2 regions of the Bradyrhizobium sp. USDA 3364 genome follow, and region 2 is predicted to be linked to the other one. Evidence: predicted binding sites of a transcription regulator. Region 2 holds the regulator's gene; the other holds the start of a gene.
The links. Region 2 encodes PhoB, which activates phosphate uptake and scavenging genes when phosphate is short. Its sites were predicted from a motif close to TGTCATNNANCTGTCAT; they were not measured.

Region 1: a site for PhoB is predicted at 2,611-2,627, ahead of ppk2 (polyphosphate kinase 2). Genes of this name have one in related genera too.

What each region holds. Positions count from the first base shown of each region.
Region 1 is NZ_JBSRYG010000002.1:5,413,181-5,418,046, reverse strand. Features, by position in the region: gene ACVILL_RS25555 (Spy/CpxP family protein refolding chaperone) at 1-901, shown strand, start outside; gene ACVILL_RS25550 (hypothetical protein) at 922-1,236, opposite strand; gene ACVILL_RS25545 (fumarylacetoacetate hydrolase family protein) at 1,373-2,545, opposite strand; gene ppk2 (polyphosphate kinase 2) at 2,693-3,637, shown strand; gene ACVILL_RS25535 (transporter substrate-binding domain-containing protein) at 3,909-4,787, shown strand.
Region 2 is NZ_JBSRYG010000002.1:1,843,677-1,848,542, forward strand. Features, by position in the region: gene ACVILL_RS08585 (acetylornithine transaminase) at 1-1,128, opposite strand, end outside; gene ACVILL_RS08590 (GcrA family cell cycle regulator) at 1,626-2,138, shown strand; gene phoB (phosphate regulon transcriptional regulator PhoB) at 2,485-3,195, opposite strand; gene phoU (phosphate signaling complex protein PhoU) at 3,328-4,044, opposite strand; gene pstB (phosphate ABC transporter ATP-binding protein PstB) at 4,065-4,866, opposite strand, start outside.

The sequences.
Region 1 (4,866 bases), 3.6 Mb from region 2:
CGGCCCCTACGACTACGATGCCCTGAGCGGCTATGCCTACTATCTGCCCGGCTACGCCGGTCCGCGGCCGCCGGTCACAGGTCGATCCGGCGTGCCCGATCAAACCACGACCCTGACCGACATGTGCGGCAGCGACAGAAGCGATATCGCGGGCTTCCCGATCGAGCAATTCCGCGGCGCGATCCAACCCAATACCGAGCAAAGCGACGCGCTCGACGAACTCGCCAAGGCGTCGCAGAAAGCGTCCCTGACCATTCTCACCTCGTGTCCGAAGGACGTGCCGTTGACCGCGCCGAGCCGCCTCGCCTCGATGCAGCAGCGCGTCCAGGCCATGCGCGACGCGGTGGGCATCCTGCAGCCGGCGCTGGAGAAATTCTACGCGCTGCTCAGCGACGATCAGAAAGCGAAGGTGACCGCGCTGGCGGCAGATCGGCAACGCAGCGGGCGCGAAGCGACGTCAGGCAACGGCAGTTGCAACGCGGCGCAACCCGCCGCCATCGCGTGGCCCGGCGACGTCATCGACAGCAATGTCAAGCCAACCGACGCCCAGCGGGCGAGCCTCGACGCCTTGCGGGATGCGGCAACGAAGGCCGAGGACACCCTGAAATCGTCCTGTCCGCCCACCGATGCGCGCACGCCACCGGCACGGCTTGCGGCAGTCGCAGCGAGGCTCGATGCCATGCTGCAGGCGATCGGGACGGTACGTCCGGCGCTCGACACCTTCTACAACGCACTCAGCGACGAGCAGAAGGCCGCGTTCGACGCGGTCGGCCCCGAGCGCGACGGCGGCAGGACGGCGATGGCTGCGAGCGGCGACGAACCGCCGCGAAGCCATCATCGCCGCCACCACCGTCACGGTCCGAATATCGGCGGCATGATCTTCCGGATGATGGGCCTTTAGGCTCCGCGGGAGCAACCAGGCTACGGCGCAATCCAAATGCCGATCACGATGATTGCCAGTGAGACGGCAATCACCAGCATATCCGTTGTGAGCCAATCGGGCATTCCGTTTGATGGCTGCTCGCTCATGTCCGCGACTCCTTCTGCTCGCGTCGAGCCAATATGCTGAAACGGATCAGCGTGAACGAGGATGAACTGGTTCACATGAAAGCGCGACAAGCGGTCGCTCTGAATTTCGCACATCTGCGCGCGCCGAAGTTGCGGCGCGCCATTGATCTTCCGCCCAGGTTTCTGAACATGTTCGATAACGCCGGCGGCTTCAGCAAACGCTAGCACGTCTTAGCCCGGCGTCGCTGCCGATCGCCCGACGATCCAGTCGCGGATCGGTGCAGCGATCATGTGAGGTGCCCACCGGCGGAAGGGTTCCCTCCCTCCCCCTTGCTGGGGAGGGAGCCTGACCATCGCCCTCACCTCACAGCAGCTTGCGCTGCGCCAGGTTCTTCATCAGCGCGCCGACGCCGAAGGTCCAGGGCTCGCACTCGTCGCTGTTGCGCATCCGGTTGACGAGCTTGCCGAGCTGCGGCGCGGCGATGGTGACGATGTCGTCGCGCCTGTGGGTAAAGCCCTCACCCTTGGCGTCGCGGTCCTTCACCGGCGCGAACATCGTGCCGAGGAACAGCGCAAAACCATCGGGGTATTGATGCACGGGGCCGATGGTCTGCGCGACCAGGTCGGTCGGGTCGCGGCTGATCTTTGAGATCGAGGAATGGCCCTCGAGCACGAAGCCGTCCACGCCTTTCACGGTGAGACCGACATCCATCTGTCTCACGTCGTCGAGCGAGAAGGTCTGATCGAACAGCCGGAGCAGCGGACCGATCGCGCAGGAGGCGTTGTTGTCCTTGGCTTTCGACAGCAGCAGCGCCGAGCGGCCCTCGAAGTCGCGCAGATTGACGTCGTTGCCGAGCGCGGCGCCGACGATCTTGCCACGGCCCGAGACGACCAGCACGACCTCCGGCTCCGGATTGTTCCAGGTCGACTTCGGATGCAGCCCGGCATCCATGCCTGACCCGACCGAGGACAGCGTCGGCGCCTTGGTGAACACTTCAGCGTCCGGGCCGATGCCGACCTCGAGATACTGGCTCCAGGCGTTCTGATCGATCAGCACCTGCTTCAGCCGCATCGCCTGTTCGGAGCCGGGCTTCAGCTTCGAGAGATCGTCGCCGACCAGTCGCACCACCTCCTTGCGGATCGCATCCGCCGAGGACGGATTGCCGCGCGCCCGCTCCTCGATCACGCGCTCCAGCATCGAGATCGCGAAGGTGACGCCGGCGGCTTTCAGGACCTGGAGGTCGACCGGCGCGAGCAGATGCGGCTTTGTCGCGTCGCGGCCATCGGGCGGCGTGTTGGCGAGGATCGCCTCCAACTCGCCGATCCGCTCGCCGCGCGTGGCGCGCAATGCGCCTGCGGGATCGCTCTCCTCGCACAGCGCGCTGACGGTTGGGAACCGCGCCGTGACGTCGAACACGCCGTCCGGCCGCACCGCGACCACGGCGGGCCCGCCGGCCTGCGGCAGCCAGACCCGTCCGACCAGCGTGCCGGCGGTGCCGTCCTCCGGCAGGACGTCTTTTGGCGTGAGCGAAATCATCGGTGTCTCCCTTTTTTGTCTTGTTGGCGGTTGTTAGCACAGTCCCGGTGGCGGCGTGAAACAGCGGTCATGGCATTGTCATAGAGGGGTAACATCGCCCGTCAATGCTCCCGTCGATCCAACTAACACACTGAAAGACGGACCTTCATGACCGCCTCCGACCTCACCGACGAAGCCTCCCGAGATGAAGCCTTGCGCGAAGAAGCTCTGCGCGCCCGCATCCACCAGGAGATGGCCGACAGCCTCGACGAGGAACTCGAGCTCGAGCTCGACGACATGAGGCTCGACGAGCTCGACCACGATGGGGCCGGAAAGCCGTCGATCGACCGGAAGTTCTACTTCCGCGAATTGCTGCGGCTGCAGGGCGAGTTGGTCAAGCTGCAGGACTGGGTGCAGCACGAGAAGAAGAAGGTCGTCGTGCTGTTCGAGGGCCGCGATTCCGCCGGCAAGGGCGGCGTCATCAAGCGCATCACCCAGCGGCTCAACCCGCGCGTCTGCCGCATCGCGGCACTGCCGGCGCCGAACGAGCGCGAGCGCACGCAATGGTACTTCCAGCGCTACGTCTCGCATCTGCCGGCCGGCGGCGAGATCGTGCTGTTCGACCGCAGCTGGTACAACCGCGCCGGCGTCGAGAAGGTGATGGGGTTCTGCTCCGACGAACAGTATGAGGAATTCTTCAACTCGGTGCCGGACTTCGAGCGCATGCTGATCCGCTCCGGCACCATCCTGCTGAAATACTGGTTCTCGATCACCGACGAGGAACAGGCGTTCCGGTTCTCGATGCGGATCCAGGATCCGCTGAAGCAGTGGAAGCTGAGCCCGATGGACGTCGAGGCGCGGACCCGCTGGGAGCTCTACACCAAGGCCAAGGAGACGATGCTGGAGCGCACCCACCTGGCTGATTCACCGTGGTGGATCGTCGATGCCGTCGACAAGAAGCGCGCCCGGCTCAACTGCATCTCGCATCTGTTGAGCCAGATTCCGTATCAGGCGGTCACGCACCAGCCGGTGGTGCTGCCGCCGCGCGTGCGCAACCCCGACTATCACCGCGGCCCGATCCCGCCGGAGATGTATGTGCCGGGACGGTATTGAGGCCGGGTGCGTCACAACCGGTCTGTCTCCTCATCCTGAGGAGCTTGCGCAGCAAGCGTCTCGAAGGACGAGGCCACCAGCGGGACCTCATGGTTCGAGACGCGCTTTCGCGCTCCCCACCATGAGGATTTTCCGGACACGCAAACCGGGGGACGCGCGGGGTGTGGTGAACAGATAGGCACCCCATCGCCTACCAATGGTGCAGGCGCGTGCCCTTGCTGGCGCCGGAACCCGACGCTAGGCTTCGGCGATCTGGTGCAGGGAGGCCCGCTTGACTCAATCCGATGACGTGAAGATTTCCGAAGATCGCCGCGACGCGCTGCGCTATGCGCTCGGGATCGGCAGCGGCGCGGCGCTCGCGGCCGCGATGGCAACGCCGGCCTCGGCGCAGACCCAAGCCGACAACACGCTGGATCGCATTCGCGCCAACAAGGTGCTGCGGATCGCGGTGCTGCCGGGCGAGTTGCCCTATTTCAACAAGGACCTCGCCACCGGCACGTGGTCCGGCTTCTCGATCGAGATGGCCAACGATCTGGCGAAACTGCTCGACGTCAAGCTGGAATATGTCGAGTCGACCTACGGCAATTCCATTCTCGATCTGCAGGCCAACAAGATCGACCTCGGCTTCGCGCTCAACCCGACGCCGCAGCGCGCGCTGGTGGTGGATTTCACCAATCTGGTGTTCCCGCACCCGTTCGGCGCGATGCTGAAGAAGGGGCTGGAGGCCAAAATCTGGGCCGACATCAACAAGCCCGAGGTCAAGATCGCGGTCGACGTCGGCTCGGCCAACGAGGCGGTGGCGCGGCGGTTTGCGCCGAACGCCACCATCAAGTCGCTGAAGTCGCGCGACGAGGTGATGCTGGAGATGTCGTCGGGCCGCGTCGATTGCGTGGTCAACGCGCTGGTGCTCGGGCTGACCGCGATCGCCAAGAACCCGAACCTCGGCACCTACAAGATCCTGGCGTCGCCCTCGGTGACGATCGCGAGCGGCACGGCGGTGCGCCGCGAACAGGACAAGCGCTGGCGCGATTTCCTCTCGGTGTGGATCGACTACAATCGTGGCATCGGCCAGATGCGCGAGTGGTTCGTCAAGGGCCTCGGCCTCGCCGGCGTCAAGCCCGAGGACGTGCCGGTGGAGTTGAATATCTGACGATTAGCTCTTGCTCGGTCTGAGCTCCGCCTGTCACCTCTCCCTCCGGGAGAGGTCGGCGCAACGCGCCGGGTGAGGG
Region 2 (4,866 bases):
GGCCTCGGTCACGATCAAGGGCGCGAGGAACCGGACCACATTGTCGCCGGCGCCGACGGTGAGCAGCTTCTCGCTACGCAGCGCGGCGATCAGGTCGCCCGACGGCACCACCGCCTTGACGCCGATCAACAGGCCCTCGCCGCGCACATCCGCCAGCACGCCGGGATAGCGGTCGACCACGGAAGCGAGCTTCTGCTTGAGCAGCAGCGACATCTTCTGGACGTGATCGAAGAAGCCGGGCTTCAGCATAACGTCGAGCACGGCATTGGCCGCGGCGACCGCGAGCGGATTGCCGCCGAAGGTCGAGCCGTGCGAGCCCGGCGCCATGCCGGCCGCAGCCTGCGCGGTCGCCAGCACTGCGCCGATCGGGAATCCGCCGCCGAGCGCCTTCGCCAGCGACATCACGTCCGGCGTGACACCGGTGCGCTTGTAGGCGAACAGGTCGCCGGTGCGGCCCATGCCGGTCTGCACCTCGTCGAAGGCGAGCAGCAGGCCGTGCTCGTCGCACAGCGCGCGCAGCGCCTTGAAGAAAGCCTGCGGCGCCGAGCGTACGCCGCCCTCGCCCTGGATCGGCTCGATCAGGATGCCGGCGGTGTGCGGGCCGATCGCCTTCTTGACCGCCTCGATGTCGCCGTGCGGCACCTGGTCGAAGCCATCCATCGGCGGGCCGAAGCCTTCGAGATATTTCGCCGAGCCGGTCGCAGCCAGCGTGCCCAGCGTGCGGCCGTGGAAGGCGCCTTCGAAGGTGATGATGCGGTAGCGCTCGGGGTGGCCCTTGGAGAAGTGATGATGACGGACCAGCTTGATCACGCCCTCCATCGCTTCCGCGCCGGAATTGCAGAAGAACACGAAGTCGGCAAAGCTCTGCTCGCAGAGCCGCGCGGCCAGCGCCTCGCCGTCCGGGCTCTTGAACAGGTTCGACATGTGCCAGAGCTTGGTCGCCTGCTCCTGCAGCGCCTTGACCAGATGCGGATGCGCGTGCCCGAGCGCGTTCACCGCGACGCCCGAGGTGAAGTCGAGATAGCGGTCGCCGTTGGTTGCGATCAGCCAGGCGCCCTCACCGCGCTCGAAGCCGAGATCGACCCGGGCGAAGACGGGGAGCAGATGCGACGAGGCAACGTTGGTCATGGCGTTCACTGCCGGTTTGAGGCCGACAATTGCCGCGCGCATTGACGCCAGCGCAGCAACGGCCAGCTTCGGAAAACAAAACGGCCGCCTTTGCGGGCGGCACGTGGCCAACATTCTATGCTGCGGCGGGTCAGTGTCAATCGCCAGGAGCCGCCGTTTGCCGGCCTTCCTGCGATGCGCAGCGTACACAATCCGTAGCATTCCGGTGCGGTGGAAAAGCCTCATTGCAATGCTTAACTGTGCTGGAACATGTGGACGCACGGCCGCGGACTCTTGCGCCAGAGTCACGCCATATTGTAGCGTTTGGCCTGTCGGGTACGACATCTCGTGCGGCAGTACTGGACCCTCTAAGTAGCCTTCGTGTCTCGCGTAAACGTTCGGGCGCAACACCGTGCCCGGCGAGGGCTAAGGGATTCTGGCCGCAGGGATATTTGTCCAGATTTGGCTCGCAGCGCCGCTCCAATGACTGGCCGGCGCCATGCGAAAGGAAGAATGCGATGACGGTATTGACCTGGTCCGACGATCGCGTCGAGCAGCTGAAGAAGCTCTGGGAGTCTGGCCTTTCGGCCAGCCAGATCGCAGCGGAACTTGGCAATGTGACGCGAAACGCCGTGATCGGCAAAGTGCACCGGCTCGGCCTCTCCGGTCGCGCCAAAGCACCCTCCACGGCGGCGCCGCGGCAGCGCAAGGCGCGTCCCGCTCAGCACATGATGCGGGTGGCGCGCCCGGTCTCGCGCGGCAACACCGCGCTCGCGCACGCCTTCGAGGTCGAGATGGAGCCCGATCCGATCTCCTACGACAACGTGGTGCCGATGAGCCAGCGGCTGTCGCTGCTCGAGCTCAACGAGGCCACCTGTCACTGGCCGGTCGGCGATCCCTCGAGCCCGGAATTCTTCTTCTGCGGCGGCAAGGCGCTCGCCGGCCTGCCCTATTGCGCGCATCACTCGCGCGTCGCCTACCAGCCCGCCGCCGATCGCCGCCGGCCGTCGGCGAAACCACAGATCAAGTAGCACTCGGGAAGCTAGCCTGGACTGCAAAACAAATCCCCGCGCAAGCGGGGATTTTTTGTGTGATGCGTAGCCCGGATGGAGCGCAGCGCACGACGTGAGGTGAGCACGCACGTCGGGCTCCCTCCCCCCCCCCTTGCGGGGGAGGGTTGGGGAGAGGGGTACCGCTTGCTCCGCTGATTATCGATCGCGAAGAATGCACCGTCGGTTCGGTTGAGGACGTCGCTACACGCCTTACGCCACAGCCCGGGGCTCACCCCTCTCCCCACCCTCCCCCGCAAGGGGGGAGGGAGCCAGACAGTGTGCTCACCTCACGTGATAGCGAACCAACTCACATCACCAGCCGCCGTTACGGTTGCGGCTCGGCTTTGGCAAACCGGTCGTCGAGCGCATAGCCGGCGCCGCGCACGGTGCGGATCGGGTCCTGCTCGCGGCCCGGATTGAGCAGCTTGCGCAGGCGGCCGATATGCACGTCGACGGTGCGCTCATCGATGTAGATGTCGCGGCCCCAGACGCTGTCGAGAAGCTGCTCGCGGCTGAACACGCGGCCGGGATGCTCGAGGAAGAACTCGAGCAAACGATACTCGGTCGGACCGAGATCGATCGGACGGCCCGAGCGCGCCACGCGGCGCTTCTCGCGGTCGAGCTCGATGTCGCCATAGGTCAGCACGGTCGCCAGCCGCTCCGGGCTCGCGCGGCGCAGCAGGCCCTTCACCCGCGCCAGCAGTTCCGGCACCGAGAACGGCTTGACGATGTAATCGTCGGCGCCGGTAGCAAGCCCGCGCACGCGCTCGCTCTCCTCGCCGCGCGCGGTCAGCATGATGATCGGAAGCTGCTTGGTTTCGGGCCGCGCCCGCAGGCGGCGGCACAGCTCGATGCCGGACAGGCCCGGCAGCATCCAATCGAGCACCACGAGGTCGGGGACGCGCTCCTTCAGACGGGTGTCGGCATCGTCGCCGCGCCCAACCGTTTCGACATCGTAGCCTTCCGCATCGAGGTTGTAGCGCAACAGCGTCGTCAGCGCTTCCTCGTCTTCGACTACCAGAATGCGTGCGCTCATCGGTCTAAGTTCTTTCTTTGTGGTGATCCGTTGCCCAGACGCAAACCGAAACGCTCACTTCTCTCGAGCACGATCCTCGCGCAAACGCTTTGTCGCGAAGACAATCCGGTTTCCGCTATTGGAGATCATGCCCTAGTTACCCGGCACCGTGGTGGCAAAAGTCGTCATGTCGCCCTTGGGGCGCTTGTCGGTGATCTGCTGGCCCTCGATCATGTAGAACACGGTCTCGGCGATATTGGTGGCGTGGTCGCCGATGCGCTCGATGTTCTTGGCGCAGAACATCAGATGGATGCAGAACGAGATGTTGCGCGGATCCTCCATCATGTAGGTGAGCAGTTCGCGGAACAGCGAGGTGCAGATCGCGTCGACCTCCTCGTCGCCCTTCCAGACGTTCATCGCCGCCGGCAGATCGTGCGCGGCGTAGGCGTCGAGCACCGACTTGACCTGCGACAGCACGAGGTCGGTCATGTGCTCCAGGCCGCGGATCAGCTTCAACGGCTGGAAATCGCTCTCCAGCGCCGCGACGCGCTTGCCCATGTTCTTGGCGAGGTCGCCGATCCGCTCGAGGTCGGTGGCGACTCGCATCGCGCTGACGATCTCGCGCAGGTCGATCGCCATCGGCTGGCGGCGGGCGATCGTCAGCACCGCGCGCTCTTCGATGACGCGCTGCAGATTGTCGATGTCGATGTCGGCGGCGACCACGCGCTTGCCGAGCGCGACGTCGCGACGGATCAGCGCATCGACCGATTCGGTAATCATCCGTTCGACGAGGCCGCCCATCTCGGCGACCAGGCGGGTCAACTCCTGCAGGTCGCTGTCGAATGCCTTGGCGGTATGTTCAGAAGCCATCGCTTGTCTCCTCAGCCCGGTCAACCAAACCGGCCGGTGATGTAGTCCTGGGTGCGCCGATCGCTCGGGGAGGTGAAGATCTTGTTGGTGTCGTCGAACTCGATCAGCTCGCCGAGATACATGAAGGCGGTCTTGTCGGAGACGCGCGCCGCCTGCTGCATGTTGTGGGTGACGATCGCGATCGTGTAGTCCTCGGAGAGCTCCTGGATCAGCTCCTCGACCTTGGCGGTCGAGATCGGATCGAGCGCCGAGCACGGCTCGTCGAACAGGATCACCTCGGGACGCACCGCCACGGTGCGCGCGATGCACAGCCGCTGCTGCTGGCCGCCGGAGAGCGACAGGCCGGAGGCGTTCAGCTTGTCCTTGACCTCGTTCCACAGCGCGCCGCCGCGCAGCGCCTTCTCGACCCGGTCGTCCATCTCGGACTTCGAGATCTTCTCGTAGAGGCGGATGCCGAATGCGATGTTCTCGTAGATCGTCATCGGAAACGGCGTCGGCTTCTGGAACACCATGCCGACCCGCGCGCGCAGCAGGTTGAGGTCGAGCTTGGGATCGAGGATGTTGGTCTGGTCCAGCATCAGCTGGCCGACGGCGCGCTGGCCCGGATACAGATCATACATCCGGTTGAAGATGCGCAGCAGGGTCGACTTGCCGCAGCCCGACGGGCCGATGAACGCCGTGACGCGGTTGGTGCCCAGCGTCAGGTTGATGTTCTTCAGCGCATGGTGCTCGCCGTAATAGAAGTTGAGGTTGCGCACCGTGACTTTCGGCGGCGCTTCCGGAAGCGGAACCTGGGGAACGTGGCCCGCGGCAGTCGTGGAG